2 linked regions of the Leucothrix mucor DSM 2157 genome follow. The protein of the gene in region 2 interacts with the protein of the main gene of each other region in a pairwise test. Links are inferred from orthologs where the notes say so. Each region holds a gene or a part of one and is shown on either strand. Other genes may lie near its edges. The genes, in order: LEUMU_RS0112460 and lysA.

Region 1 (15,181 bases), 2.5 Mb from region 2 along the record:
GCTCAGGGTCGTAGTAGAGATTATCCGCATCAATCGCAATCATTTGATAATCTTGCGCTTCAATCTGGCTAAAGCACTGGTTTAATGTGGTAACGATTTTAGGTTGGATATTCCATTCCCGCATTTGATGTTCGTGATAGCGATTCAGTGTTACATCGGTGCTATACATCAATACCGACATTTGATTGGCTTGAATAAACGGTTGGGCATCCTTATCGATTGGGCCACCGGGTATAGTGAAGGAGAAGCAAGAGCCTTCGCCTAAAGTACTGTTAACCGACAGCTCGCCACCCAGCAGTGAAACCAGTTGATTGCAAATCGCGAGGCCAAGCCCGGTGCCGCCATGTTCACGAGTACTGGAGCCATCCACTTGAGAGAATGCATCAAATAAGGTCGCTTGTGCTTCTTCCGGAATACCTGAGCCGCTGTCTTTCACATCAAAATGAATACTGCCATCGGCCAGTCGTGATAAGTGCAGCAGCACATAGCCTTGCTCGGTAAATTTGAGCGCATTACCCAGTAAATTAATCAGAATCTGTCGTAAACGGCCGGCATCACTAACTAATTCTTGCGGTACATCGCCATCGATAAATAAAGCTAAGTTGACCTGTTTACGCGAAGCTTCTTCAGCCAGTAAATCCATCACGGCTTCCAGCGTATGCACTAGTCGGAAGGGGTGTGGCTTGATGGTCAGCTTGCCAGCTTCGATTTTTGAGAAATCGAGAATGTCATTAATAATTACCAGCAGCGATTCAGCACTTTCGTGCACGGTGCGGGTGAGGTTGCGCTGTTCGGGTGAAAGACCGGAGTCCAGCAGCATTTCAGTCATACCAATAACGCCATTCATTGGTGTGCGAATTTCATGGCTCATATTAGCCAGAAACTCCGACTTTAAATTGGCTGATTCAATAGCCGCTTTGTGCGCTTTAGCAATTTGTTCTTCGTTTTTACGGCGATGCGTAATATCGCGGATGATACCAGTGAATAAAATCTGGCTATCTACTCGTGCATCATTCACCGCGAGTTCGATGGGGAAGCGGGTGCCGTCTTTTTTAACGGCAAATAACTCACGACGCATACCAATGACATGGGCTTCGCCAGTTTTTACATAGTTTTCAAGGTAGCCATCGTGTTTATCACGGTGCTCATCACCCACCAATACTCTAATGTTTTTACCCAGTAGTTCGCTTGGCTCATAGCCAAATACGGCGAGAATGGAGTCGTTGATATCGGTGATCACGCCATGCTGGTCGATGGCTATAATCACATCCTGCACGGAGTTCACAATGGCACGCATTTTCGCATCAGTGACTTTTAGTGTTTGCGCGACGGCTTTGCGGCGTTCAATTTCTTCGGCTTTTAACTGATCGCTACGGCTGGTTTCTGTAAGTGCCTGATGCGCAAGCCTTAACGCTTTACGCATGCGTCTTAAGACCAGTATCAACAGTGAAATCATGCCAACAATCACGCCCAGCATAATGAACAATGATTGTTTAAATGAGCCAATGGCTGCGGACTCCAGCGATTGAATAGGGCTGGTGATTTCCAAAATCCCACGTAGGTCGCCGACTTTCCAATCCGTTTTTGGGGTGCCGGGGTAGTTGTTATGACAGCCTACACAGCTTTCACCTAGAGTATCCGCCCGGGCAAAGCGAATCACAGATTGGCCATTTTTCTTCTCAAAGCGCCACACGGCGTCTTTTTTGGTTTCCGTTAGCTGCTTAAGTGCCCACACTTCAAAGTCATCCAGGTTGGTATTGGTGCGCCAAGGGAAGGGCTTATCGCTGTAAAGTCGAACGTTAAAATCGGTATTGCCACTATTGATAAAGTCCCCGAAATCCTTAGCAAAGGTCGCGGGTAACGGCAAAGCATTAGGCTGCTTGGTGTAGTTGTGGGTAATGGTGACGCCTGCATCTCTGGCTTTCGGCACAATTTCCGTGGAATAAAAATTGCGGAATTCGGCGATAGAGGAGGCTAGTCGTTGTGCTTCTTCGACAGCACTGGCTTCATTGATTTCTTTAGCATTCTGAAAGCTATTCCAGAGCACAAAACCCGAGCCTGCAGTTAAGAATAAAGCGAGAATAATGGCGATATAGCGGGAAAAGATATCATCGGCTAAATCGTGCGAGGAAGGCGTATTCTTAGGCATTCGGGGACTAACCTGCATCAGATTATTTTTGATGCTTATTATACTAACAGAATTTATCTGTACTGTTAGTGAATGTCACTCCCCGAATGGCTAAGTAGAATCAGGATGCCAGGGCTTTGCGAATGCTTTCAGCAATGGCATCAGGCTTGGCGCCATGCGGCTGAGATTCAAAGAATTTTCCATTACGGTCGATGATAAAAGTGGTTGATGTATGATCAACTAGGTAGCTAAGCGCTGAGTCGCTTTCGACCTTGGCGTAATAAGTACCGTATTGCTTAGTGACCGTTTTAATTTCATCAATCGTGCCAGTAATACCGACAAAGTTTTTGTGAAAGTATTGCGCATACTGCATCAGCGGGTCGCCTTTGTCGCGCTCTGGGTCAACGCTCACAAACACACCTTGAACTGATTCCAGCTCTTCCGGTGTTAATGACTTCATTGCACCGCCAATCATTGCCAAGCTCGTCGGGCAAACGTCCGGGCAAGAGGCATAGCCAAAGTACATTACGACCACTTTGCCTTTAAAATCACTCAGTGAAACCGTTTTGCCATCCTGAGTCAGTGAGAACTCACCACCAAACTGCTTGCCCGCAATGGGAACCGGTTTACTCGCAGCAGGAGTGTGCTCCTTGCTAAGGTATTGCTGGGCAGCAACCAATCCACCAATAAAGGCAATCAATGACAGAAAGAAAATGGTCTGTTTCATGCGGTTTTCCTGAATGATTATTAGCTTTGCAGACTATCACAGTGAGTGATAGTCAGGCATTACAATTACATTGCTTGAGGAAAGCCATCAGAAGAAGCTTAGCGAGTAACCGATGGTGGCAATTGCACCGTCACAACCAAGCCGCCATTTTCCGCATTCTTCGCCCAGACTTTACCGCCATGCAGCTCGATAATCCGATGGGTAATGGCCAGACCAACCCCGTTACTGCCAGTCTTTTCATTACGCGAACTATCGCTGCGGAAAAACGGTTCAAACAAACGTTTCAAGTGCTCTTCAGGAACGCCGGGGCCATGGTCACGCACAATAATCTCAAGGCCAGAAGCATTGGCATTTGCCGAAATGGTGACTGCACTACCATCTTCCGTGTAGTACATGGCATTGCGCACAATGTTATCCAGTGCACTGCGTAAGTTCTCATAGTCCGCCTGAATGGTTGGCAACGCGCCAAGGTTTACAACTACTTGCTTGTCGGTATTTTGATACTCATAACGTGCATCTTGTGCCACGTCATCAATCAGCTCATCCAACTCTAGCGGCTCAAAGTTTAATTCCGGTGTATTGTTCAAACGTGTCAGGCGCAGAATGATTTCAATGAGGCCATCGAGTCGTTGAGTTTCCTGATCAATCCGTTGCAGCTCAGTACTGCTGCCGGTTTTCTGCTCGGCCAAGGTGCTGGCGACCTGAATACGCGCCAGTGGAGAGCGTAATTCATGTGACACATCGCGCAATAACTGGTGCTGGCTTTTCAGGGTGTCATCCAAACGGGAAGCCATGCGGTTAAAGTCACGACCGAGTTCACCGATCGCATCTTTTCTCTCAGCTACTGATGGGTCTACTCGGGCTGATAAATCTTTCAGGCCAAAGGACTGCGTGGTGCGGCGTAAACTGCGAATGGGTGAGGTAATAAACAAACTAATCAAGGAGCTACCAATCAGCATGGCCAAGACAAACGCGGCAATCGGCGCATATAAGCGCTTCCAAGGCGCTTGTGGCATCAGGCTGTGATCTTTATGGACGCTGCGAATCAGTACGTAATAAATTTTACTATCGTCAGTGACGACTTCACGGGTGAATTGCGAACCAATGCGCCTGGGGCGTTTTCGTTCTTCGCCGGTTTTTTCTTTTCTTTCGCCACGACTCCAGCGCTCGTCACCCAATACTAGCGGACGGGGTTGGCTGTTTAAATAACGGCGCAAGTTTGGCATCGTAAATAGCACGGTGCGGTTTTCATCAATCAGTGCGACAGACGTACCATGGTCGCCCAGCTTTTTAGCATAGTCGGCGATTGTACCCTGCTGATACTCCTTCATCACGCGGTCGGCGAGAATCTGCGGCGCTTGGCGTGGTGAAATAATCAGCTCTTCTTTTTCCAGCCATTGCACCAGAAAGTAAGCGCTCAGCATGATGAGCAGATTGGTGATTATCAGCAGTCCGGCAATTTTTAAAAATAAACGGGTCATGTGGCGTCGCGCTTCACGTTAAGGAGGTAGCCGGAGCCACGAATGGTTTGAATGCTCAGCTTCTCTGATGGGCTAAGCTTGCGACGCAAATTACTGATATGCACATCAATGCTGCGATCGTAAGCACCCAGCTTACGGCCCAGCACAGTTTCAGAAATAGTCTGTTTAGTGATCAATTCATCCGGTGCTTGCATCAGCAATTGCAGAATGTCGAACTCGGTTTGAGTCAGTACCAGCACTTCACCTAGCAGCGTCGCTTGGCGGTTGTGCTGATTAAGATTCAAATCACCGATTTCCATTTGATCGCTTTGGGCGCTGCTTTTCTTTTCTGTACCGGCGGCGCGACGCAGAATAGCTTTAATGCGAGCAAGCAACTCACGTGGATTGCAAGGCTTTGGCATATAGTCATCCGCACCCAACTCCAGACCCAAAATCCGGTCAATATCATCGCCACGGGCAGTGAGCATAATCACCGGCGTCTCGATGCCATTTTGGCGAACCGCTTTCAGGACTTCCAGCCCATCCATGCGTGGCATCATGATGTCTAGGATGATCATGTCTTTAGGGGTTTTGGTTGCTTCCAGAGCGTCTGCTCCGTTGTGTACCAAGGTAATTTTAAAGCCTTCGCCTTGAAGATACTCGGTGAGCAGTTCTGCCAGCACCGTATCGTCATCGGCCAGTAAGATATGAGCTTGTGTCATGGGGTCATATTCCGTCATTGTGGCGCAATTCAAAGCGATGCGCGTTTGATAAAATAGTAGCGCAGAGTGAAGTCGTGATGGGGAGTTTTTACGAATCTTTACAGGCGGCTAAGCACAGGGGAGAAACAAAAATGCCAATGATCAGAACAATCATTGGCACAGATCTTACGTGTTGTACAAAGGCTAAACCTTAGTACATTTGCTGACCACCGTTGATATCCAACGTCGCGCCAGTGATAAAGCCGGCTTCGTCTTCGATCAGGAACATTACACCACGTGCAATATCATCCGGATCACCTAAACGACCAACTGGAATCGTGCGAACGATCTTATCTAATACTTCCTGAGGTACTTTACGCACCATGTCAGTCAGTACGTAACCTGGGGCAATCGCATTAACAGTAATGTTCTTACCAGCACCTTCCAGTGCCAAGGCTTTAGTAAATCCGTGGATACCGGATTTTGCAGCGGCATAGTTAACCTGACCATATTGACCAGCACGGCCATTAACCGATCCAACGTTAACGATACGGCCGAAACCGCGATCACGCATGCCGTCGATTACTGAACGACACATGTTGAAGCAAGATGACAGGTTTGTCTGGATAACTTCATTCCAGCGATCAAATGTCATTTTGTGCATGGTGCCATCGCGTGTAATACCAGCATTGTTTACTAGTACGTCAACAGCGCCACATTCGGCTTCGATCTTCTCGATGCCTGCTTTACAGGCTTCAAAATCAGCAACGTCAAACTTATAAACCGGAATACCATTCGCTTCTGAAAATGCATTCGCTGCCTCATCATTTCCGGCATAGGTGGCGACTACATCATATCCTGACTTTTTCAATCTCAAACAAATAGCTTCTCCGATCCCGCGTGTGCCACCTGTTACAACTGCGACTCGACCCATAACAACTCTCCTCTTGTTAAAAACTCTGTTTCATGAAATAGCGTATTGAGTATATGACGAAATGAAAACTTTGTCTAAAATCAATAACTTGGATGCTGCACTGCACCATAATTTAACGCTTTGTCCTAATACCTTGTAATTTATAGAGATATTTAAAGAGTGCCATTCTTTTATGAATTCTGCATGATAGTGGACATTAATTGTTACCATTAAAAGGTGGGGAAATGCAGCGTTCATCGAGCTCTAAGCGGCGGATGATTAATCTTTTTTTGCTGATCTTATTGGCTGGATTAGGTTATTTGGCCTATCAGCAGGTCCAAATTGAGAACAAAGGGGCTGAGACGCTTTATGACCCGGCAATTGGTGAGTCGGTGGATGAAGTCACTATTTTGCTACCGGGCCAGCCGGCAATACGCTTTGAGTCCGGCCAGCCGGATTGGCAAATCGTATCCCCGATTGAAGCCAAAGCCGATAGTCGCTATTTACAGCAACTATTTACCTTATTATCCGAGTCGGTACTTGCAGAATATGTCGCTGCCGATCAGGATTTGGCAGCATTTGATTTAACCGATAAAGCCATTCGCGTGCGCTTTAATCAGGTTGAATATGCCTTAGGCAGTTTAAATCCGGTGAATCATCGCCGGTATGTGCTGTTAAATCAGCGAATTTTATTAGTGAATGAAGCCGTCTATGAGCTGCTGAGTCGTGGTGTGGACGGATTTAGGGAGACGCCGTAAGTGCCAGAATTACCCGAAGTGGAAACGACCTGCCGTGGCATTGAGCCGCATATGCAGGGGCGCACAATTACTGCCGTGTTAGTACGTCAGCCTAAACTGCGCTGGCCAGTGCCGGATGAAATTCAGCGCTTGATCGGCCAGACGGTTAATAGCGTCACGCGCCGCGCTAAATATGTGATGGTGAATACGGATTTAGGGACGGTTTTGCTTCACCTTGGCATGTCAGGTAGCCTGCGAGTGGTTGATGCAGAACTGGAACCGGGTAAGCATGATCATGTTGATCTGGTATTGGATAGTGGCAAAGCAGTGCGCTTACATGATCCCAGACGTTTTGGTGCAGTGTTGTGGACCGAAGAAGATCCTGCGCAGCATAAGCTGATTAATCACTTGGGGCCAGAGCCACTGACTGACGATTTTGATGCAGAGCGTTTATACACCCTGTCGCGTAAAAAAACGGGCAGCGTGAAGCCGTTTATTATGGATGCTGAAGTGGTGGTTGGTGTTGGGAATATCTATGCCAGCGAGTCTTTGTTTATGGCAGGGATTTCGCCTGCGCGTGCCGCCAATAAGATTTCTAAGCAGCGCTATGGGGTTTTGGTTGATTGCATTAAGCAGGTACTGGCGCGATCGATTGAGCAGGGTGGCACGACGTTAAGGGATTTTGTGCAGGCAGAGGGCAAGCCTGGGTATTTTAAGCAAGAGCTGAATGTGTATGGTCGGGCGGGGGAGCCTTGTCGCAAGTGTGGGGCGGTGATTTCACAGATCAAGCAAGGGCAGCGGTCGACGTTCTACTGCAAAACTTGTCAAAGATGAGTGTTTGCATCAAGCGCCATTAATTATTTGCTTCGCCGACTCGCTTTGCTCGTAAGGACTGCGCAAATAATTAATGGCGCTTGATGCTGGGGAGTTGGGTGGTGGTGCTTTGTTAGAGCCTGAGTTCTCTGAGGGATTTGTTGATAACGCTAAGACTGGGAGACAGTGTGTTTAACTGATTTGTAGATTTGTAGATTTGTAGATTTGTAGATTTGTAGATTTGTAGATTTGTTTGAGGTTTGATGCGCGAGTATTTTGTAAGCAAGGTCGGCGAGGAGTGAATCCCTCGCCGATTTAGATTTTGGATTGGTTTTTGAGCTTGGTTTTTACTGGGACTTATTCTTCAGTTGCTAACACTGGTGCGCTGCTGCCGGGCAATGTGCGCAGGGCTAGTAGTAGGGTGAATACGCTACATAGAGCAATTGCACCGATCATTGGTGTGGCGGTGCCGTTGAAGAAGGGGCTTGCGACAGCGATCATTGCGCCGCCAACGAACATTTGGATGGTGCCGCCGAGTGATGAGGCGAGTCCGGCGATGTGTCCGTGTTTGTCGAGTGCTAGTACCATGGTGCTTGGGATGACTAAGCCTAGGCAGGCGGTTGATACGAATAGGAAGCTTACGATAACGGTGAGCATTCCAAGGCCTGCGAAACATAATGCGAGCAGTGCCAATGTAACAGCGGCGGAGCCTGAAACGGCTAATCTAATCATGCGCTCTGTGCCGATTCGTTCGCTGATTGGAGCGGCTAAGCGAGTCGCTAGGAAAAACCCAAAGCCATTCAATGCAAACGCTAAGCCGAATCCAGCAGGTGATAGCCCGAATTGACCGGTGTACACGAAGGATGCGCTGGCAATAAACACGAAGAAACTCGCTAAGGCGAATCCGCCAATCAGCGTTAATCCCATAAAGTAGCCGTCGGTTAGCAGGATACGCGACCCCTTTACGAAGTTTCCGATGTTGAATTTTACTTTGTCGGTTTCATGCAGGGTTTCAGGAAGTCCAAAGCTGGTGAGTAGTACGCTGAATACCGCTAAAACGGCCAGTAGCGCGAAGATATAATGCCATCCACCAAATGCGAGTACTGCACTTCCAGCTAATGGTGCCAGCATTGGGGAGATGCTGATCACCATCATGACCATACCCATCATGCGAGTGGCTGCGACGCCGGTTTGTGTATCACGAATAATTGCGCGAGGAATCACCATCACTACTGCACCGCCAAGGCCCTGTGCGAAGCGCATGATAGTTAGCCATTCAATCGTTGGTGCCAGAAAGCAACCGATGCTACTGATAATGAAAATGGTCAAGCCAATGTAGAGCGGCTTTTTGCGGCCAATCTGATCCGATAACGGCCCGTAGAACAGTTGTGAGATACCAAAACCCATAAAGTACGCGGTTAGCGTCATTTGTACCGCGCTGGTGTCGGCGTTGAGGTCGGTTTCGATAGCGGGTAGTGCAGGTAGGTACATATCAATCGACAATGGGCCGATACAAGACAGCAGACCAAGCACTAAGGCGAGATAGCGTGTGGATACAGACATGGGGTTTACTCGTTGTTTGGGTGGGTTTATGCCAACAGCGGATTATTTCAGAAACGAATGGTCTACATAACCCTGTTACGTACCTCATTGTGTGTCAGTTTGGTAATGGTTAGAATGACTCTGTTGTAATTTTTTACACCACCAAGGAGGATTCACCTATGAGTGACCTGATTCTCTACACAAATCCGCAATCACGCGGTCGCATCGTCCACTGGATGATGGAGGAGCTTGGCTTGCCGTATGAGACCGTTTGGCTCGATTACGCCACGACCATGAAAGCACCCGAATTTCATGCGATTAACCCGATGGGCAAAGTGCCCGCACTAAAACACGGCGATGTGGTGGTGACTGAAACCTCTGCTATCTGTGCGTATCTGGCTGATCGCTTTCCGGAGCAGGGCTTAGCGCCGCCAGATAATGACTTGGCCCGCGCGAATTATTATCGTTGGCTGTTTTTCGCAGCAGGGCCTGTTGAGCAGGCAGTGACTGCACAGTCGATGGGCTGGGAAGTGCCAACGGGCAAGGAAATGAGTGTCGGCTTTGGCACTTTTGCACAAACTCGTGATGTATTGCCGCTGGCATTAGAGCCCGGACCCTATATCTGTGGTGAGCAGTTTACTGCGGCGGATGTGTATATTGGCGCGAATATCGGCTGGGGTATTTTATTTGGCACGATTGAAATGCAGCCAATCTATGAAGAGTATCTTGGCAGCTTGCATGCGCGTCCGGCTTATCAGCGTGCGGAAAAGATTAATGATGATTACATGAAGTCGCAAGCGGCACGGTAATTTATTGCAGGCACAAAAAAGCCCGCTGGATTGCTCTAGCGGGCTTTTTCTAAATATGGCTCCTCAGGCAAGACTCGAACTTGCGACCAATTGATTAACAGTCAACTGCTCTACCAACTGAGCTACTGAGGAATAGTGAAGCCGCGTATTCTAAGGATGCTTTGGTTTATCGTCAACTACTACTTAGTGTAATTTTTGAATTTTTTAAACTGGGGCTTATTGATCTGGAAATAGCGGCCATAAAAAAAGCCCATCAAATTGCTTTGACAGGCTTTTAAAATATGGCTCCTCAGGCAAGACTCGAACTTGCGACCAATTGATTAACAGTCAACTGCTCTACCAACTGAGCTACTGAGGAATAGTTGAGCGGCGTATTCTAAGGATGCTTTGGATTTGCGTCAACTTCTTTTTCAAAGTTTTTTATCAAATATCCATGCACCGTGGCATCCGTTGAGTTTGCGACGCAGGGCGATAAAATTTCCTGCAGTATTTTGCAATCCAGCCAAGGCGTTTTGGCTATTTTAGTTTCATTGCGTTGCCAGAGTGTACCTTGTTCGGTCTCTGTTGCAGTCCAAGCTGATAAATACTGGTTGGGATAAGGGTTGTTCGTGGGCAGATCTAATGCGTCCGCCGGCTCTTTTCTAACTTCAACTTCCAGCGCTTCGATCAGAATGGCCTGGTTGCCATCAATTGGTCCAAAACGTTGTGCGTGCTGCTTTTCAAACACGTCGCGTAACATTTCGATCGGCATGCATTTTAATAGCAAGCTGGTATCTGCGTCGGTATAGCGCAAGCGCAATTGCCAAGAGGCTTTTAAATGCTCAGCATCCGCGCCTTGTTCCAGCATCGCTTGCTTGCAGTCATCGCGTAGCTCACGGCCAAATGCTTCGATCTCTTGCATGCAGGTATCATCCAGCAATACATTGAGCGTACGTTTGCAGGCGGCAGAGTCTGAAGCATCATCAGCTTGGCTATGGCCGACTTGGAATTGTTTAAGCCCTAGTGCATCAGCCAGTAACGCCAAGTGCAGTATGGAGTCATGTTTATTAGCAGTGAGTAGGGCGTTTTCATCCGCAAAGCCGAAAGACTCTTGTTTGCGCAACGTCTTTGCCTGGTGTTCTGCGTGAAATCTCAGTAGCGCCAATGCCACTTGCTCTGGCTCCAGCCAATGGCTAGTGCGCGACTCATAAGCAATCATCAAGGCTGAAATAGTCTGACGAAGTGCGTCGATATCGTCAGGGCTAGCCTGATGATCAGTATCTCCACACAGTGCATAACAAGCCTGAATATCGATGGCTTCATTAGGCAGTTCATTGTTTGGATAAGGGTTGGTGCTGAGGTAATGACTAAGTTTATCGGAGAAGCGCTTGGTCAAACTTAGCGCCTCCGTATCGTGGCTGTCCCGTTTCGCAAATAAAATCATGAATTACTCCGATTCATTGATATAGCTGGCTGCTTCACGCAGCACTTCAATACCGGCCCCTGGTTTATGCGCTTGTTCGCTAATGTGGCGGCGCCAAGCTTTAGCACCCGTTTGGCCTTGGAATAAACCTAATATATGGCGCGTCATGTGCTTTAAAAAGACACCGTCAGCAATTTGTGCTTCCACATATTCGATATATTGATCCAAAATCTCCAGTCGGGTTTTTGTAGGGCGGCGGTCGTTATATACCATTGCATCTACGTCGATCAAGTGAAATGGGTTGTGATAGGCTTCCCTGCCAACCATAACCCCATCGACAAATTGTAGATGGTTTTTACATTCGTCCAACGTAGTAATACCACCATTGATGATAATTTCCAGATCGGGGTTTTCTTGCTTGATCTGGTACACCAGCGGGTAGTTCAGGGGCGGTACGTCGCGATTTTGCTTCGGACTGAGCCCCTTTAACCACGCTTTGCGAGCGTGTACGATAAAGGTCTTGCAGCCGGCTTCAGATACAACGTCGATAAAGTGTCGTAAGCTGGTTTCCTCATCTTGATCATCAATTCCAATCCGGTTTTTAACCGTTACCGGAATCGATACAGCGTTTTGCATCGCACTAACACAGTCAGCAATCAGCTGTGGTTCGGCCATCAAACACGCACCAAATGCGCCTTTTTGGACCCGGTCGCTCGGGCAACCGACATTGATATTCACTTCATCATAGCCAAAATCTTCCGCCATTTTCGCGCAAGTGACCATGTTTTGAACATCGCTGCCGCCTAATTGTAATGCAACTGGTTGCTCTTGGTGATCAAATTTTAAGTAACGCTCATTATCTCCATGAATGAGCGCACCCGTGGTGACCATTTCGGTATATAACCAGGCATGTTTGCTGATTAATCGGAGAAAATAACGCTCATGGCGGTCGGTCCAGTCGAGCATTGGGGCCACGCAGTAGCGTCTTGGTGAATCTGTCAAAGCATCATGCCTGTCTGAAAAAGGGGAAAATTATATCTGAACGCGCTAGTATTCGGATGAATATTTTCGTTTGGATAATAATAATGGAACCACAACAAACCATCGAAGCGGGTAATTGGGTCGCCTTAGCGGCCTATATGGGGTTTAGTTTCTTCGTCGGCTTTGCAATTGGATTTGCAGCTCGTACCTTTCTTAAAGTCTTATTTTTCGCCGCAGGCACGCTGTTTATCGCGCTTTTCCTGCTGCAATACAATGGCATTATCAATGTGAATTGGGATAGCTTTGAAGGCGTCTACAACAACATGATTGCCTGGGTTTCGCCACACCTTGGCGGCTTGAAAAACTTTATCACGGCTAACTTATCTTCTGCTGCAATGGCTGGTCTGGGACTGGTTTTAGGCTTGCGCCGTAAATAGTCTGATTCAGTGGGGGCATTTGGGCAAACTGTTCTATGGTTGAACTACAGATTTGTTATGATGACCCTTTGGTAATTTCGCGGAGAGCGCGCTATGTCAGTTCACAATTCACCACAAGCGGTCACAATCAAGACGCTAGCCAAGTTGAAAGCTGCCGGTGAGAAGTTTAGTTGTCTCACGGCTTATGACTATTGCTCGGCTTATGCGACCAGCAAGGCCGGCGTTGAAGTCATTCTGGTTGGGGATTCACTGGGAATGGTTATTCAGGGTCATGACAGCAGCCTGCCAGTCACCATACAAGATATTGCTTACCACATTCGCTGCGTACGACGTGGCAATGTGGGCAGTATGATTATGGCGGATATGCCCTTTATGAGTTACTACTCAGAAGACGTCAGCCTGAAAAATGCAGCGGTATTGATGAGTGAAGGCGCGCATATCGTGAAGCTGGAAGGCGGCGCTTGGCTGGCTGAGTCCACGCATTTACTGTCTGAGCGTGGTATTCCGGTCTGTGCACACATGGGCTTAACGCCACAGTCGGTGAATCATTTAGGTGGTTACTCGGTGCAGGGGCGTGACCCGGATGCGGCGCAAACCATGGTGACTGAAGCGCTGACGCTGCAAGAGGCGGGTGCCAGTGTTTTATTGCTGGAATGCGTCCCGGAAGACCTTGGTCAACGTATTACTAAAGCGCTACGCATTCCGGTGATTGGAATCGGTGCAGGCGCGAAGACCGATGGCCAGATTATGGTCTGGCACGACATGATGGGCTTATGGCCTGGACGTCCTGCGAAGTTCGTTAAAAACTTCCTGAGAGATACCGATGGCGATATTCAAGCGGCGCTCAAGTTATATGTTGAGCAAGTGAGAGATGGTAGCTTCCCGGGGCCAGAGCACAGTTACGAGTAAGACTGCGATCATGGGGGATCGCCAGTTATGAGAAAAAGCAATCGCCAGCTTCTGCTGGAATGGGCTGAACAAGCACAAATATCGGCAGCCGACTTGCCTCGCGCAATGCGGCTTGGCGATGCGGTGCCCAGCCAGACGGACTGGCGACGTTTTCTGGATATGTTGCTACTGGGCTTGGGTGGGTTGCTCACGGTCTGCGGTGTCATATTCTTCTTTGCTTATAACTGGGAAAACCTCGGGCGCTTCACCCGCTTTTTGTTGGTTGAAGCGCTAATTGTGATTTCGATGGGGGCTGTTTGGTGGCTGGGTTTGGAGAAAATATCCGGACGAGTGGCGCTAATGATGGCCTCGGTGTTTGTAGGGGTATTGCTGGCTTTAATCGGTCAAACCTATCAAACCGGGGCTGATACCTATGAATTATTCACTATTTGGGCCTTATTGATTCTGCCATGGACTTTGCTTGGGCGCTTCGATGGCTTGTGGGTATTGTGGCTGCTACTGGTGAATCTCTCCCTCGTGCTGTATTTCGATACCTTCGGACGCTGGTTTAATTGGTGGTCGGGCGTTGAGCAGCTGTTGTGGATCTTGTTTGTGATTAATACCTGTGCCTTGATCGTCTGGGAATGGGTGATTGCTCAAGGGCAAAGCCGCCGCAGTCTGCGCTGGATGACGCGTTTATTGGCAACTGTTAGCTGTGGTCTCATCACATCAATCGCCATCTTAGTGCTGGTTGATGATGGCTGGACGCGATTTATGGTCGGTATCATTGCTTGGCTGGCTTGGATGGCCGCCGCTTATTTCTGGTATCGCCGTAAAGTGCTGGATGTATATGTGTTAGCGATTGGTGTGTTATCCGTTGTAGCCGTATTGAATGTGGCGATTGGCCGCATGCTGTTCCATGGCGTGCTGGATAACGTAGCCGGCTTGTTAATTATTAGTTTAACGGTGATTGGCTTTTCGGCAATGGGGGCGGTGTGGTTAAAGCGCATTGTGAATGAGGCACAGACATGAAGCAGTCATCAACCATGAAACTCTGGAACACCTTATTAAGCCATCAATTAGTGCAGGGCGCAGAGCCGCCTGAAACTGAAGATAATGCCCCGTGGTATGTACGCACTATGTTGGGTATTGCTGGCTGGGTTGGGGCGATTTTTCTGCTGAGTGCTTTGTTTAGTGGCTTTGCACTGGTTATGGACTCGGTTGTTGCCGCTACGGTAATGGGCATTGCGGCCTGTTCGCTGGCGGTCGTCATGTATCGCGCCGTTAAGCACAATGATTTCACTGAGCAATTTGCCTTCGCCGTGAGTTTAGCTGGGCAATCGTTGCTAATTTACAGCGCCATGAGAGGGCTTAACCTGTTCGATAGCGTGAAAGACTTTGTCTATCAAGTGCGTTGGGTGGCACTCATATTAGTTGCTTTGCATACGGTATTGTTTTTGCTGGTACCAAATTATTTGCACCGAGTGTGGTCGGCGGTGATTGGTGTGGGTTCGCTGGCATTCTTAAGCAATCAATATGGATTGTTTCCGTTTACATTAGTGCTGTTAATGGCTGGCGCATCGGTGGTCTGGCTAAAAGAATTTCACTGGGCGCGCTTTGGTGAGCAGTCGCGGGCGCTGGGC
Region 2 (15,187 bases):
ATTCGCAATATTCGCGTGCTATTGCCGGGCGGTATTTGTAACGGTAACCCCTACATTCGAGTGGATGATGAAAGTGCCTGTAAGCCGGGTGCTTACTTATCATTTGCCTCTCATTACGAGCTGATTCGCTACAACCCTGATTACTTGAATTTTATTAAAGATTTTCAGGTGATTCGTTTTATGAATATGAGCGGCATGACGCGTAATCCAGTGATTGATTGGGATGATCGCAACAAGCCTGAAAAAGCCACTTGGGGGGGGCGCGAAGGGACTTATTCACGGGGCGCGCCGGTTGAGGTGATGATTGATATTGCCAATAAAGTGAATGCCGATGCGTGGTTCTCTATGCCGTATCAGGCTAGTGATGACTATATTCGTAAGTTTGCCGACATGGTAAATGAGCGCCTGAAACCGGGTCTGAAAGCGTATATTGAATACAGTAATGAAATCTGGAATCCAATCTTTGTGCATCATGATTATGCGATTAATCAGGGCCTTAAACTCGGTTTGGATACTGACAAAAATAAGGCGCGTACCAAGTACCATTCACTGCGCAGTGTGCAGGTGTTTGATATCTGGGAAGCGGCCTTTGGTGGTACAGATCGCTTGATTCGGGTAATGGGGGCATGGACAAGTAATCCTCGTATGTCGAATGCCTTGTTGACCTATCGCGATGCGTATAAAAAGACCGATGCTTTAGCCGTCGCGCCATATTTCGGTGCCACAATTAAAGAAATTCAGAACGCTAAAAATGTTGATGATATTTTCAAAGCGATCAATAACAGACGCTCTAAGAAAGGTTTTGCTGCCAGTGTGCGACAAATGGAGCAGCAGTCGAAAGTGGCTGAGGTATTTGATGTCGATATGATTGCCTATGAAGGTGGTCAGCATTTGGTGGATTGGAATACCCGTAAGGCAGATGACGGCAATAACGAACTGTTGTATGCCGCCAATCGTGACCGTCGTATGGGTGACCTCTACAAGAAATACATGGAAGCCTGGGAAAAGGCCGGCGGCAGGCTGTTTGTTCAATTTAGCGCGCCACGTATTTATAGCTGGTACGGCAGCTGGGGGATTAAAGAATACATTTCTCAGTCTCGCTCCGAAGCGCCTAAGTACGATGCGATCCTAAGTTATATGGAGCAAAAGGCTGGGATTAAAGGGCCGGAAGCGACCTCATTGATGAATACAGCCACGGCGCAAAGTGGTGTTGAGTTAAAGAAAGTCAGCTCACCGGATGTGTTGTGGTCGATGAATGATTTCTGGCCGGTGTATTTGCCGAATAAAGACCCATCGAAAGTCTCCAAAATCGCGGCAAAATGGCAGGCGTATTGGGATGAAACCAATCTGTATCTGGCCGTCGCCGTTGAAGATGGCCATGTTGAAACAGGTGATGGCATTGAGCTAACCGTAAAACTGGGTGAAGAAGAGCCCAAGTCACTGGAACTTAAGTACGGCGAAGCAGGGGAGTTTAATCCGTTCTTTACGCAGGTTGAGCATGGTTACAAAGTCTCTGCAGTGATTCCTTGGGAGAAGCTCTCTAAAGTCCCTGAGGTTGGCGATAGCATGGGCTTTGATATCCAAATTACTGATGTAGATAAAGATCGCAAGAAAGCCACTTTACACTGGGCTGAGCGTGCCTCTCAAAAGGCGGGAGACCATAAAATGCTCACTGCCGCAGTGAAAGATGCAACCAAACTCGGCAACACTAAATCAGAAATTGAGTTCATTTTACCCACGGTAACACTGATCGAAGAGTAGGGATGTTTGAGGTGTAATTGCACTTATCGGGTAAGTATTGCTAAGTCAGTACTTACCCTGTTTAATTGTGGACACTAATCAAAATAACAATAAGGTCCCTAGTATGGAGATGCTCACATTTCCAATTCTGATAGTCACATTCCTGATTACTCTGTGGTTGACTAGTCATATTGCCAAACAACTTTACGCGCGTCAGCCGGGCATGCCTTGGGTGTTTACCTCTTGGTTGGTTGGAATTATTTTTGGCATTGCCTCGTTAATCCTGTTGGATGTGTTGGCGCTTGAGCCAATGCTGACTGTGATTCTGCAAATTGCCATGCCGGTGTTCTTTTCAACGCTAGCATTTGTGCTATTTACTCAAGTCTCATGGGGCGGTGCACTCACAACCAATATTGCCGGTGTGTTTATTGGTTTAATTTTATCCGTGGTGGCAATGGTAGTGCTTGGCTTACCTCTGGAGAAAACCTTTAGCGCAGCTAGAGTGGTGTTACACAACGGCAAAGCAGAGATCACCTCAATGGTGACGGGCAAGCCTGCTGATTTGATTGTGACCGAAGCGCCAGTCGTTGAAGATGAAATCGAGCTGGAGCCCGTTTATTCCTCAAGAGACTTCTTGCCGGAAGAGGCTCAAAAAGCCTTAGCCAAGCAAGACGAGGTTGTTTTAAAAACGGCTAAGTATCGCGATATCAATGTGTTCAATGCACGTCGTGCGGTCGGTAAGTTGGTGCGTGCTTCGTGGAAAGACGGCCGTATTTCATCCGGTAAGTTAGAAGCTGTGCAGGGTGGTGATTTGATTGTGACTTTACGTCGTAAGGAAGGCTTAGCACAGGTACCGATCGCGATGTCTAAACTCAAAAAGCTTGAAGTTTATCGCTAGTACCCAGTTGTTAGACTAATTCAGAAAGTGGGGTTATTGATGTGGTTCTTTTTTCTCAGGAACCGGATCGTAGCCCCAAGTTCCCCAAGGGTGGCATTTGCCAACCCGCTTCACCGTAAGCCATAAGCCTTTCAAAGCGCCAAAGCGTTCAATTGCCTGAAAGGAATAACGTGAGCAAGTCGGCTCATGGCGGCAGTTCGCGCCAATCACCGGACTTAAAAATAACTGATAACCCCGGATTAACCAGAGAAAAATCTGCTTCATTTTCCGTAGAGTGTCTTAGGATCAATGAGTGGCTCTGAGTCTGTGATTAGCTCGTTGCCTTCCACGACTCGGTAGAAACAGCTGCGGCGGCCTGTGTGGCACGCTGGACCGGTTTGATCAACTTCTAATAGCAGTGTGTCGGCATCGCAATCAATGCGGAAGCCTTTTAGCAACTGCACCTGACCGGAGCTTTCACCCTTGCGCCATAAAGACTGACGCGAACGGGACCAGTAGCACACGCGGTTATTCTTCAATGTCTCAGCAATCGATGTGGAATTCATCCACGCCATCATCAAGACTTCGCCGGTATCATGCTGTTGAGCAATCGCCGGAATCAATCCATCCTCGTTAAACGTTAGCTGAGCGATAAATTGCTCGATAAAGGTATCATTTGGAATAGCGGCTTGAGTTGTGGAATCAGTCATTATTAGCTTACCTGTACATCAGTTTGACGAACGTAATTGGCCTCTTCGCAGCGACGTAAATAGTCTGCCCAGTGGGCTTCATAGTTATCGCCTAAGTCGCGCAGCAAGTTCCAGTCATACAAACCGCTGTCGTGCTTATCATCAAACACTAATTTCACTGCATAGCGACCAACGGGCTCAATGGCGGTGATATTGACCGACTCTTTGCCCAGTTGCAGTTTTTCCTGTCCCGGCCCGTGGCCACGCACCTCCGCTGAAGGCGAGTAAACCCGTAAATATTCACACGGCAATTGATGCACTACATTATCTGGCCAGGTCAGTTCCAGCACCCGTGATTTCTGATGCAGCGCGATATTGGTTGGTGTCATAACGGTTTTCTCTGTTCAATGGAGGTGAGTAGTGTAGCCACAGGTCGGTTTGAGCGAGACCTTGCTATACCTTACAAGATATAGCGAGACAGATCTTCATCCTGAACCAATGGGCCAAGCGTATCATCAACTTTCTTACCGTCAACAACAACCTCAGCTTCACAGTCTGGCGCACGATATAGCTCATCTTCCAGCAAACGCTCAACAATGGTGTGCAAACGACGCGCACCGATGTTCTCAGTGCTGGAGTTCACATCAAAGGCATGCTTGGCAATGCGCTCAATACCATCTTGAGTGAAGGTCAAATTAACGCCTTCAGTTTGCAGCAGGCCAACATATTGCTCAGTCAGTGATGCGTGAGGCTCAACCAAAATACGCTCAAAGTCTTTTGCAGTTAGAGCTTCTAACTCAACACGAATCGGTAAACGACCCTGCAGCTCCGGAATCAGATCAGAAGGCTTCGCTAAGTGGAACGCACCGGATGCGATAAACAGAATGTGATCGGTTTTGATAATACCGTGCTTAGTCGTTACGCTAGTGCCTTCGATTAATGGTAGTAAATCACGCTGAACGCCTTCACGTGATACATCAGCTCCACCTGATTGGCCTTTGCGAACCACTTTATCGATCTCATCCAAGAAGACGATACCGTTTTGCTCAACGTTTTTAATCGCAATCTGTTTGATTTCGTCGTTGTTCAGCATCTTGTGGGCTTCTTCTTCAGCCAACAGCTTCAGCGCTTCTTTGATCTTCACTTTGCGCTTTTGCTTTTTGTCTGCACCCATATTCGCGAACATGCCTTGTAACTGGCTCGCCATATCTTCCATGCCCGGTGGTGCCATGATGTCTACACTGGCCGCCGCTTGGGCGACATCAATTTCGATCTCTTTGTCGTCTAACTGGCCTTCGCGCAATTTCTTGCGGAATTTCTGACGCGTCGCACTATCGGTGGTTTCAGCGCTAGTCCAGCTAGCATCTGTCGTTTCTGTCTTGGGTGAAGGCAGCAGAATATCTAATACGCGGTCTTCTGCAGCATCTTCAGCACGGTATTTGTGCTTTTCAACTTCTTGTTCACGCGTTAGCTTAATCGCAATATCCGCTAAATCACGAATAATGGAGTCAACTTCCTTACCGACATAACCCACTTCGGTAAATTTAGTGGCTTCCACTTTAATGAATGGCGCGTTCGCCAGTTTCGCTAAGCGGCGTGCAATTTCGGTTTTACCGACACCGGTAGGCCCGATCATCAGAATATTTTTAGGGGTAACTTCATGGCGCAAATCTTCGCCTAACTGCTGCCGACGCCAGCGATTACGCAGCGCAATGGCTACCGCGCGCTTGGCTTGCTGTTGCCCGACAACATGTTTGTCGAGTTCCTGTACGATTTCCCGAGGAGTCATTGACATGGTGATGGATTCCTTAAAGTTCTTCGATAGTACGGTTGTGATTGGTGTAGATACAGATATCTGCTGCAATACCTAAGCCTTTTTCCACGATATCACGGGCCGACATATCAGTATTGTCCAAGAGCGCACGCGCGGCTGATTGCGCAAACGGGCCACCAGAGCCAATGGCGATCAGATTATCTTCCGGCTCAATAACATCCCCATTACCGGTAATGATTAATGAAGTTTCGCTATCGGCGACGGCCAACAAGGCTTCCAGACGGCGCATTGCGCGATCGCTTCGCCAGTCTTTAGCTAGCTCAATGGCTGCACGGGTCAGGTTACCGTTGTACTGCTCCAGTTTGGCTTCAAAGCGCTCAAACAGGGTAAAGGCATCGGCGGTACCGCCTGCGAAGCCTGCAATGACCTGACCATCGTGTAAACGTCGAACTTTGCGAGCGTTTCCTTTCATGACGGTGTTGCCCAATGAGACTTGACCGTCTCCGCCAATTACGACTTTGCCATTCCGGCGTACCGAAAGGATCGTTGTTCCTCGATATTGCTCCACTTATAAGCTCCGCTTTTGATTTAATTCAAGCAAATTATGTTGGGGTGACCAGTTCGTATTTCAAGCAACTTTAAAAATTCGGTATACTGCGCTCTTTACAAAGTGCGGGGAGTTTCCATGTTTAAGCAAGTTTGCTGGGGAAACCGGATTTTTTTAATCATGGTAATGGGGCTGTTTTTTGTCTCATTACTTAGTGGCTGTGGCACAAAGGGTGATCTTTACCTGCCAAAAGCGAAAGCAGCTGACACCACTCAAGATAAGCAGAAAACAAAATAATGGATTACTTTAATTATAAGCAAGGCCAGCTCTACGCTGAAGATGTGTCGGTCAAAGGCATTGCAAATACCTATGGCACACCCTGTTATATCTATTCACGGGCGACCTTGGAGCGCCACTGGCATGCCTTTAATAATGCCTTTGGCGATCATGACCACCTGATCTGCTATTCGGTAAAGGCGTGTTCTAACTTAGCCATTCTGAATTTATTTGCCCGCTTAGGCTCAGGCTTCGACATTGTATCGGTTGGCGAGCTGGAGCGTGTGATTGCGGCTGGTGGAGACCCTGGAAAAGTGGTTTTCTCAGGCGTTGGTAAGCGTGACGATGAAATGCGCCGTGCACTGGAAGTCGGTATTCGCTGCTTTAATATCGAATCTGAGGCTGAATTAGACCGTTTGAATAGCGTTGCTCGTGAAATGGGTAAGGCTGCTGCGATCTCTATTCGGGTTAATCCGGATGTTGATGCGAAAACTCACCCGTATATTTCTACCGGTTTGAAAGAAAATAAATTCGGCATTGATATTAAAACCGTTGAAGCGGTGTATGAGCGTGCGGAAAGCATGCCAAATATCAAAGTCGATGGAATTGATTGTCATATCGGTTCTCAGTTGACAGAAGTATCTCCATTTTTAGATGCGCTGGACCGCGTACTGGATCTGGCTGATCGCTTAAAAGAGAAAGGCATTACCATTAGCCATCTTGATTTAGGAGGTGGACTGGGCGTGCGTTACAACGAAGAAACCCCACCATTGCCTGCTGAATACATGCAGAAAATGATGGAAAACGAGCGCCTGAAAGATTACGAAGTGGTGATCGAGCCAGGCCGTGCGATTGTCGCGAATGCAGCAATTTTGGTGTCTCGTGTGGAATACCTGAAACCTGGCGAAACCAAGAGCTTTGCGATTGTTGATGCGGCGATGAATGACTTATTGCGCCCATCTTTGTATCAGGCATGGCAGCGGATTATTCCGGTGAAGGAAGAACCAGCGGTTGAAAGCAGCTTGTATGACATCGTTGGCCCAATTTGCGAAACTGGCGATTTCCTTGGAAAAGACCGTGAGTTGGCGCTGGAACAAGGCGATTTGATTGCGATTCGCTCTTCAGGCGCTTATGGCTTTAGCATGTCATCTAACTACAACACGCGTCCTCGGGCTTGTGAAGTATTGATCGATGGCGAGCAAGTGCATCAAATCCGTCGTCGCGAGACGATTCAGGAGTTATTTGCTGGTGAGTCTTTGCTGCCATAACTACAGTCAGCGGCAGCGCACCCCGCGTTGCCGCTTTGTAAATCCTCATTTCTACCTATTAGAATCCTTCAGTTGGAAAATACACTCATGAAATTGGAACGCGAAACAATCGAGCTGGGTACTGACATTCGTCATGCGGTCATCTGGTTACATGGCTTGGGTGCCGATGGTAATGACTTTGTGCCGATCGTGCCGGAGCTAAAGCTGGATAAAAGCATTGGCGTGCGCTTTATTTTTCCGCATGCGCCATCTCGCCCAGTCACGCTGAATAACGGTTATACGATGCCAGCTTGGTATGACATTATTTCTTTAGATCGCAGTAAAAATGCCAGTGAAGACGACATTCTGACGACGGTGGGCTGGATTAATGAACTGATCGAAGAGCAAATTCAGCTGGGCATCGAGCCTGAAAATATTATTATGGCTGGCTTCTCCCAAGGTGGTGTAATTGCCCTGCATACGGCATTGCGTTATCCCAAGCGTTTAGGTGGCCTAATGGCACTATCTACCTACTTTCCCTTTGCCGATGAAGTGTTGTCGAAATTGCCAAAAGGCTATGATCAGATTCCGGTATTTGCGGCGCATGGCACGTATGATCCGGTGATTCCAGTGGCATGGTGGGAAGACTATGTGCCAAAACTGGAAAAGCATGGCTTCGATGTACTTTCCAAAACGTATCCCATGGAACATTCGGTACACCCCTCTGAGATTCAGGACATGGGGATGTGGTTTCGGGATGTATTAACGGACTCAACAGACTAAGAGGAATAACTGAAATGACCCGTATCCATTTTGTCGGTGGTGAGAAAGGTGGTGTAGGTAAGTCGGTGTTAGCCAGAGTACTGGCGCAATATCATATTGATAAAGAGAAACCATTTACGGCGTTTGATGGTGATTTATCGCATGGCGCTTTAGTGCGTTATTACGGTGATTACACCCAAGCGGTTGATATTGCCTCGTTTGAAAGTGCTGACCAAATCGCAGAAGCAGCCGTTGAGTCGGGCTGTGATGTGATTGTTGATTTGGCGGCACAGGCTGCGCGTCCGCTGGATAGCTGGATTACAGAATCTGGTTTGGTCGATTTCAGTGAAGATGCTGGCGTGGGAATTACTCTATGGCATGTGATGGATGATGGGACTGATTCGGTCCGTTTGCTGGAAAAGGTATTGGATACCTATGGAGCAGGGCCTCAGTACATTTTAGTCCGCAATCATGGGCGCGGCGGTGATTTTTCCTTATTTGATGAGTCGGACGCTAAGGCCAGAGCGATGGCGCTGGGCGCACGTGTGATGGATCTGCCGAGCTTGCATGCGGGCTCTATGCGCAAGATTGATCGGGCGGGTGCGAGCTTGTGGGCAGCGGCTAATAATAAGGATAAAGTGAAAGGCCCAACGCTGGGTATGATGGAACGCCAGCGAGTTAAAGTCTGGTTGAGTAAAGCTTATGCGGAGTTGGATAAAGCGCTCTAGTTGCTCAAATCATTATTCGTGGCTTGCTAAACTTTTTTGCTGGTTAGCAAGCCACGAAGTTTAGCCTGAAGTATTATTCCTTATAATCAGGCTCACTACGATCAAGCAGCGTTTTCAGGTCATCAAAGTGGCGCTGCGACTGGTCGGGATAGTCATCCAATTCGCTAGCCGTTTTTTCTGCAACTTCATGAGATAGCACCCGTAATGGCTGACCTGTTTGCAGCGCGCGAATATAGGTTTCCGCGGAGCGCTCAAAGTAATATAGGCGATTAAAGGTGTCCGCCACGCTATCACCAAGTACTAGCAGGCCGTGATTACCCATAATCATCACCTTAACTTTGGGATCACCCAGCAAGCGTGAACAACGCTCACCCTCAGCTTCAAATGCCAAGCCCCCAAAGCTGTCATCAATCACATAGCGCTGGTAAAACGTGGCAGTATTTTGATCTATTGGCAGTAAGCGACTGTCGGCCAGTGAAGCTAATACCGTAGAAAACATGGAATGCACATGCATAACGCAGCGCGCATGTGGGCAGTAGCGATGTACTGAGCCATGTAAGCCCCACGCGGTTGGGTCTGGCGCATTGGGCTGCTTTAAGACATCCGGATCATTAGCATCCAACAGTAATAATTCGCTAGCCTTAATCAGCCCAAAGTGTCGTTGATTAGGGTTAATCAAAAACTCAGTACCATCATCATTCACCGCTAAGGAAAAGTGATTAGCGACGGCTTCGTTGAGGTTAAGCCGTGCAGCACTGCGAAAGGCGGCGGCTAAATCAACGCGTTGTTGCCAGTGTGGGTCTTGTGAGTGTGAAGTGGGCATGCTTATTCCTCTTGAGTGTCGGTAACGTTAGGATATTCCTTGCGCAATGCCCGGTAGGTACTACGCATTTCGCCTCGATCAATATAACAGCCGCGTAGGTGGCGCGCGCCACTGCCTTCAATAAATGAGCCGCGACCATGTGCAATGCGATGGTTATCAAACACAATGCATTCACCAGCATTCAGCCTGAAGCGCATTAGGTATTTAGGGTCTTGTAGCATTTGGCCAAATTTACGAAATGCCGGATAAAACTCATCCATAAACGTTTGTGGCATATCGAAAATGTCGGATAAATGTTGGCTAAAACTAATGCCACTGACTTCACCGTTGACCGGATCGAGTTCAATAATACGCTGGCGGGCACGAACATCTTGCGTGTCGGTGGTGTAGCGGAAGGGGACTTTGGTCTCGGTCAGTAGTTTGAAGTAGTCAGGATAATGCTCGCGGAACTCATTAGCAACGCTGGTGGCATCGACAAACAGGCTCTGGCCACCTTCAGCGTCATTGACTCGGCAATGCAGAAATTGCACACCGGGAGCGAGTTCTTCAGGGGGCAAATCGGTATGCAACTCCAATGCTCTGGCGGTATAAGCGAGATTGACGGGCTTTACTTCGGTGCGCACATTAAAGGCGTAACCTGAAAAAGAGGGGCGTACGGTACCAATTAGCTCGCAGGCTTGTTGCAAACCTTCATCGCTATCTGGCATGTCGGTAATCAGTGCAATGCCTTCATCAAGCAGCGCCTCAATCCAGTCAGCGACTTTGGCTGGGCGCGTAATGAGGTCATCAAAGCTAAAGCGGGCAATTTGCTCATATTGATCGGCGTACCAGCTGCGGCGTGCTCGGATGGCAATATCGCCATGGCCGGGTGCATTATCACTGCTTGGTGTGTGCCATTGGCTTAGCCAGTCTTTGTGGTAAGTGCTTTGGTGACCGCTTGGCCAAGTGAGGTATAGGTGATCAGCGTCATCACTGATTTCAAGCGGCCTTAGGTGGTCGGCTTCGGCGAGAATGTCGAAACTTCGTTCCTGCGTATCGGTATCCCAAGAGCTGGGGCAGTTATCCCGCAGCCAGTAATAGTTAAAATAGGCTGCGTCAGCATTGGGCAGGGAAAGGGTCAGACCGTTATCATGAAGCTGTAGCATGCGGATTACCTCGAGCAGGAATTTGGAAATTCCAAGATAATCTTGAGCTGAATTTTGAGATACACCCAAGCTGCCAAGTGATGGCAGATTGGGTGTCTTTACAATGGGGCTTTTAGCTAGCTGCTTCTGGCTGTTGGCGCTCAAATACCCACTTGTCTTTGCTGGATAATTCAGCTGCGTATTTATAGCCAGCGATATCGAAATCTTTGATACCCTCGGGTGACTCAATTCGGTTGCGGATAATGAAGTCTGCCATCATGCCACGGGCTTTTTTGGCATAGAAAGCAATGATGCGCGTCTTACCATCTTTGGTTTCTTTAAAGTCGATATTTAGAATACGGCCTTTAACCTGTTTGGGTTTGACCGATTTATAATACTCATTGGATGCCAGGTTAACCAAGACTGCTTCTTCCTGTTCTGCCAAGACGGCATTCAGACTATCGGTAATCTGATCACCCCAGAACTCATACAAGTTCGCACCGCGTGGGTTTTTCAGCTTGGTTTTCATTTCCAGGCGGTAAGGCTGAATCAAGTCCATCGGACGCAAGGCGCCATACAGGCCTGATAGAATCCGCAAATGATCTTGGGCATAGTTCAGATCATCTTTAGTGAAGCTGGCGCTATCAATCCCTGAATACACATCCCCTTTAAATGCAAACAATGCCGGTTTGGCATTCTCGGGATTAAATGGGGTGTGAAACTGTTGAAAGCGCTCAAAGTTTAGATTCGCGAGGTTCTCACTGATGCTCATCATGCTTTCGATTTGCGGTGGTGCATAGTCGCGCAATTCATCAATCAGAATTTGCGACTGATCAAGCTGAGCCGGCACGCTATAATCCGCGTCTGGCATTGGAAAATCGAAATTTTGGCCCTTAGAGGGCGACAATGTAACGAGCATCAGTGGTTTCCTGTTATCTTATTCTGCCATTAGGTGTTCGTATTTCTTCATCAGGGTATCCTGATCTTCAACGCGATTCGGATCTTTTGGAATGCAATCAACCGGGCACACTTCTACACACTGTGGCTCGTCAAAATGGCCAACACACTCGGTGCAGCGATCAGGGTCGATTTCATAGATCTCATCGCCCATAGAAATGGCGTCATTTGGGCACTCAGGCTCGCAAACATCACAATTGATGCATTCGTCAGTAATAATCAATGACATGGTATTTTCCTGTTACATATCGATAATGGGTTGAATTCTAACAGCGCAGCGTTACAAAAAACATTATTCCCTACAGAGTCTAGCCAAAAACATCCATTTGCCTTTGTGTGAGCCGCTCATAGGAGGTACCGACAAAGTATAAAATGCTATCGGCGACGGGTTGCAACTGCTTTTCCTGATAGTGCTGATAATCGGGCTTAGCGGTGATATTTTCAATGGGGTCGGGTCCATTGAGTGTCATCAGGTATTGGATTCGCTTGCCGGGCTTTTGCATTTTGCGAGCGGCTTTCACATGGGGTGGCTGGCTGCTGATATAGCTCTCTAGCGGGCGGCGCAGGCGTTTGGTGTAAACCAGTTGATCATCGCACTCGCCGGCAAATAGCTGATCAGTGACTTCGCGGACATAATCAGCATAGGGCAGGTCATTAAAGATGCGTCGGTAAAGCTCTTGCTGAAAGGTTTTGGCCAGCGTAGTCCAGTCGGTGCGGACGGTTTCTAAACCCTTAAACACCATGCTGAGTTCATCATTTCGGCGCACAACGCCGGCATAACGCTTTTTGCTACCCGCTTCACTGCCGCGAATAGTCGGCATTAAAAAGCGTAGATAATGCGTTTCGTATTCGATTTCCAGATTGGAGGGGATATCGAAGCGTTCTTGTAAGGTTTGAGCCCAGTGTTGATTGAGTGCCGCGGCGAGTTGCTGGCCGATTTCATTGGCTTCGGTTTCGCTGGCTTGCTCATCCAGATGCACAAAGACCGAGTCGGTATCGCCATAAATCACGGTATAGCCTTGTTCACCAATAAAGGCCGCGCTTTGCTGAATGATTTCATGGCCTCGGCGGGTGATGCTGCTGGCTAACTGCGGATTGAAAAAGCGACAACCAGATGAGCCAAGCACCCCGTAAAACGAATTCATAATAATCTTGATGGCATAGGATAATGGAGCGTCTTTATGCTGCTTGGCCATGTCGCGATCTTTCCAGAGCTGAGTAACTAAATCAGGAAGAATGTAATTATCACGAGAAAAACGTGCGCCTGCAAAACCGGGAATGGCGGGTGACTCAGGTTCGCTCAATCCAATAGCTAAGCCCAGCGGATCAATTTTAAAAGTGCGGATAATACTGGGATACAGGCTTTTAAAATCCAGCACTAACACATTGCGATACAGGCCCGGCATTGAGTCCATCACATAGCCACCGGGGCTGGTGGCTTGGTTTTGCTGGCTACCAATATCGGGCGCGACATAACCTTGGCGGTGCAAGCGTGGCAAATATAAATGATCAAAAGCGGCGGTAGAACCACCTTGGCGGTCCATCGCTAAACCTGTCATGCGGGCGCGTTCGATGGAGAAGTTAATCAGATCAGCTTTTTCAAAGATGCAGGCCACTAATACGCAATCCTGAATATTATAGGCGGCTAGCCGTAAGGGTTCTTCGCGGTATTGACGGCGAATTTCAGCAAGTTTGTCGCCTTCTGCACTGATTAGCTTATCTTCGCCGAGAATTTGCTGGGCTACATGGCCCAATTCGTAATGCTCGAAATTCCAGAATGCGCCTTTTAAACAGCTGATGCCATCGAGTACTACGCGACCGGGGACTCGGGCAACATCAATTTGACCGCCGTTTTTGGCTTCAAGTACCGTCGCGGTTTCATTGCCGCGGCCTAAAGCAAAGGGCAGTTTCAGTTGCTGACATTTCCATTTGATAAAACTTAAATCAAAGCCAATCACATTCCAGCCGAGAATCAGGTCGGGGTCTTCGCGCTGAATCCAGTCAAAACAGGCTTGCAGAGCGTCGCGCTCGGTATCAAACCAATCCAATTCAAAGTCTTGGGGGGTATCTGCCGTGACATTGGGTTGCTGGGGATGACACACCATAAATACGTGTCGCTTATCGGCGCTGGTGACAGCGATAGAATAGAGCTTGCCGCGTAAATCATGCGTTTCTATATCCAGAGAGACCCATTTTAGGCTAGGGGCGTAGTCGCTGGCTTTCAGCTGTGGCTGGAGCATTTCAAGATAGCCATCTCGCTGGATTAGCTCGCCACGCGCACAGACTGAGGCCGTAATAAAGCGCTCCATTAAATACCGCTCGGTGGGCTTTACTTCGGACTCATTCAGCTGTGTTTTATCGTGAGAGAGATGGTCGCGCAGGGCGTTAAGCTCACGCTGTTGCTGAAAATACAAGCCATCGACGGACTCGCCAGCCAATGTTTTCAGTGGTAAGGGTTTGCGGCTAATACGAGGCGGTAAACGCATTGGATTATCGTGGCGAATAAAGCAGACCGCTTGCTCGCCATTAATCACCAGACGTAGCGGCCCCTGATCTGTGCTAAGCCAGAAACTGAGTTCGATGCCAGTGGGCGTATCACGCCATTGTCTGGTGAGCAGAAAGCCGTTAAGTTGCGTTATCATGACGCTCAGTTTAACAGTTTGCACTAATCAGGAGTAGCAATGACACCGGCGACCAAGCAAGCGCAGAAAGCAGGAATTGCGTACAAAATCCATCAATATGAACATGACCCCGCTGCGCAGGGATATGGTGAGGAAGCGGCTCAGGCAATGGGTGTCGATGCTGTGCGGGTGTTTAAAACCTTATTGATTGCCTTAAATGGCGAGCCGAAAAATCTGGCGGTTGCTGTCGTGCCGGTTTCCGGACAGTTGAACCTTAAAGCGGCCGCCTCTGCTTTAGGCGCTAAAAAAGCGGCGATGGCAGATACCAAGATTGCGCAAAGTACCACCGGCTATATTTTGGGTGGCATTAGCCCGCTTGGGCAGAAGAAGCGATTGCCAACATTGATTGATAATTCTGCCTTTGAGTTTGAAACAATTTTTGTGAGTGGTGGGCGACGCGGGCTTGAAATTGAGTTGAGCGCCGCAGATTTAAAACAGCTGTGTAATGCCAAATCAGCAGCTTGTGCGAGTGGTTAATTGACTGACTCATAATGTGCTTTAATCTTACAAATAGGTCTGATTTTATCCAGTTAAAGAACTAATCCTATTTTTAAAGCTCAATATTAATGTTTGAACCACCGAAAACTTATTAATTCGATAACAAAATAAGTTATAGTTATGTCTATTTACTAGACATTTGATAGTCACTAGGATCGAATAACCAAAATGGATGAGGCTTAATGTGTCTTGCTTCATCCTAACCAGAGCCCGTTTCCTGCTTCTACCGCTGTGTGTTTTACCCCAAGCCCACACCGTCTTCATTAGAAATTAAGCAGCTCGAGACAAGCAATTGACGACGAATATGTTGTTCTGTGCGCCATGCCATTGCTGTCTGTTTCAGGTGCTCCAATAAAAAAACATCGACTTCGGAGATGATACGATGAAGCACAATTATACCCCCGCAATTCCCCACTCACATGCCCGTAGGAATAAAGCCCTTAGTTTGTTTGGCGCCTTAATGC

What was found.
Region 1: the proteins of lysA (region 2) and LEUMU_RS0112460 interact in binary tests that used the Escherichia coli proteins (3 or more experiments, as listed by UniProt). The link is inferred for Leucothrix mucor DSM 2157 from one-to-one orthologs.

Annotation. Positions count from the first base shown.
Region 1 is NZ_ATTE01000001.1:2,747,413-2,762,593, reverse strand. What follows is about bases 3,186-6,001. They hold LEUMU_RS0112460 (response regulator transcription factor), read right to left. Parts: upstream 5,038-6,001; coding sequence 4,333-5,037; downstream 3,186-4,332. Other genes in these bases: phbB (acetoacetyl-CoA reductase), read right to left, coding at 5,228-5,950; LEUMU_RS28060 (HAMP domain-containing sensor histidine kinase), read right to left, coding at 3,186-4,336. In the rest of the region: LEUMU_RS0112475 (ATP-binding protein), read right to left, coding at 1-2,149; LEUMU_RS0112470 (SCO family protein), read right to left, coding at 2,250-2,855; more of LEUMU_RS28060, read right to left, coding at 2,954-3,185; LEUMU_RS0112450 (DUF4340 domain-containing protein), read left to right, coding at 6,175-6,687; mutM (bifunctional DNA-formamidopyrimidine glycosylase/DNA-(apurinic or apyrimidinic site) lyase), read left to right, coding at 6,688-7,500; LEUMU_RS0112440 (multidrug effflux MFS transporter), read right to left, coding at 7,837-9,042; LEUMU_RS0112435 (glutathione S-transferase family protein), read left to right, coding at 9,201-9,830; LEUMU_RS0112420 (hypothetical protein), read right to left, coding at 10,207-11,253; tRNA dihydrouridine(20/20a) synthase DusA, read right to left, coding at 11,257-12,198; LEUMU_RS25895 (FUN14 domain-containing protein), read left to right, coding at 12,318-12,650; panB (3-methyl-2-oxobutanoate hydroxymethyltransferase), read left to right, coding at 12,744-13,559; LEUMU_RS25890 (DUF2157 domain-containing protein), read left to right, coding at 13,587-14,570; LEUMU_RS0112395 (DUF4401 domain-containing protein), read left to right, coding at 14,567-15,181. UniProt on the Escherichia coli protein: Response regulator member of the two-component regulatory system CpxA/CpxR which responds to envelope stress response by activating expression of downstream genes including cpxP, degP, dsbA and ppiA.
Region 2 is NZ_ATTE01000001.1:233,278-248,464, forward strand. The notes cover bases 5,226-8,047. They hold lysA (diaminopimelate decarboxylase), read left to right. Parts: upstream 5,226-5,923; coding sequence 5,924-7,171; downstream 7,172-8,047. Other genes in these bases: hslV (ATP-dependent protease subunit HslV), read right to left, coding at 5,226-5,648; lptM (LPS translocon maturation chaperone LptM), read left to right, coding at 5,766-5,924; LEUMU_RS0101170 (alpha/beta hydrolase), read left to right, coding at 7,259-7,933; LEUMU_RS0101175 (P-loop NTPase family protein), read left to right, coding at 7,948-8,047. Also shown: LEUMU_RS27635 (DOMON domain-containing protein), read left to right, coding at 1-1,761; LEUMU_RS0101130 (hypothetical protein), read left to right, coding at 1,865-2,638; membrane protein insertion efficiency factor YidD, read right to left, coding at 2,672-2,902; hisI (phosphoribosyl-AMP cyclohydrolase), read right to left, coding at 2,899-3,327; LEUMU_RS0101145 (gamma-butyrobetaine hydroxylase family protein), read right to left, coding at 3,330-3,695; ATP-dependent protease ATPase subunit HslU, read right to left, coding at 3,767-5,101; more of hslV, read right to left, coding at 5,115-5,225; more of LEUMU_RS0101175, read left to right, coding at 8,048-8,640; LEUMU_RS0101180 (class II aldolase and adducin N-terminal domain-containing protein), read right to left, coding at 8,714-9,463; LEUMU_RS0101185 (TauD/TfdA family dioxygenase), read right to left, coding at 9,466-10,608; peroxide stress protein YaaA, read right to left, coding at 10,721-11,506; LEUMU_RS0101195 (YfhL family 4Fe-4S dicluster ferredoxin), read right to left, coding at 11,525-11,773; LEUMU_RS0101200 (DNA polymerase II), read right to left, coding at 11,853-14,186; ybaK (Cys-tRNA(Pro) deacylase), read left to right, coding at 14,226-14,702; LEUMU_RS0101210 (ankyrin repeat domain-containing protein), read left to right, coding at 15,184-15,187. UniProt on the Escherichia coli protein: Specifically catalyzes the decarboxylation of meso-diaminopimelate (meso-DAP) to L-lysine. Is not active against the DD- or LL-isomers of diaminopimelate.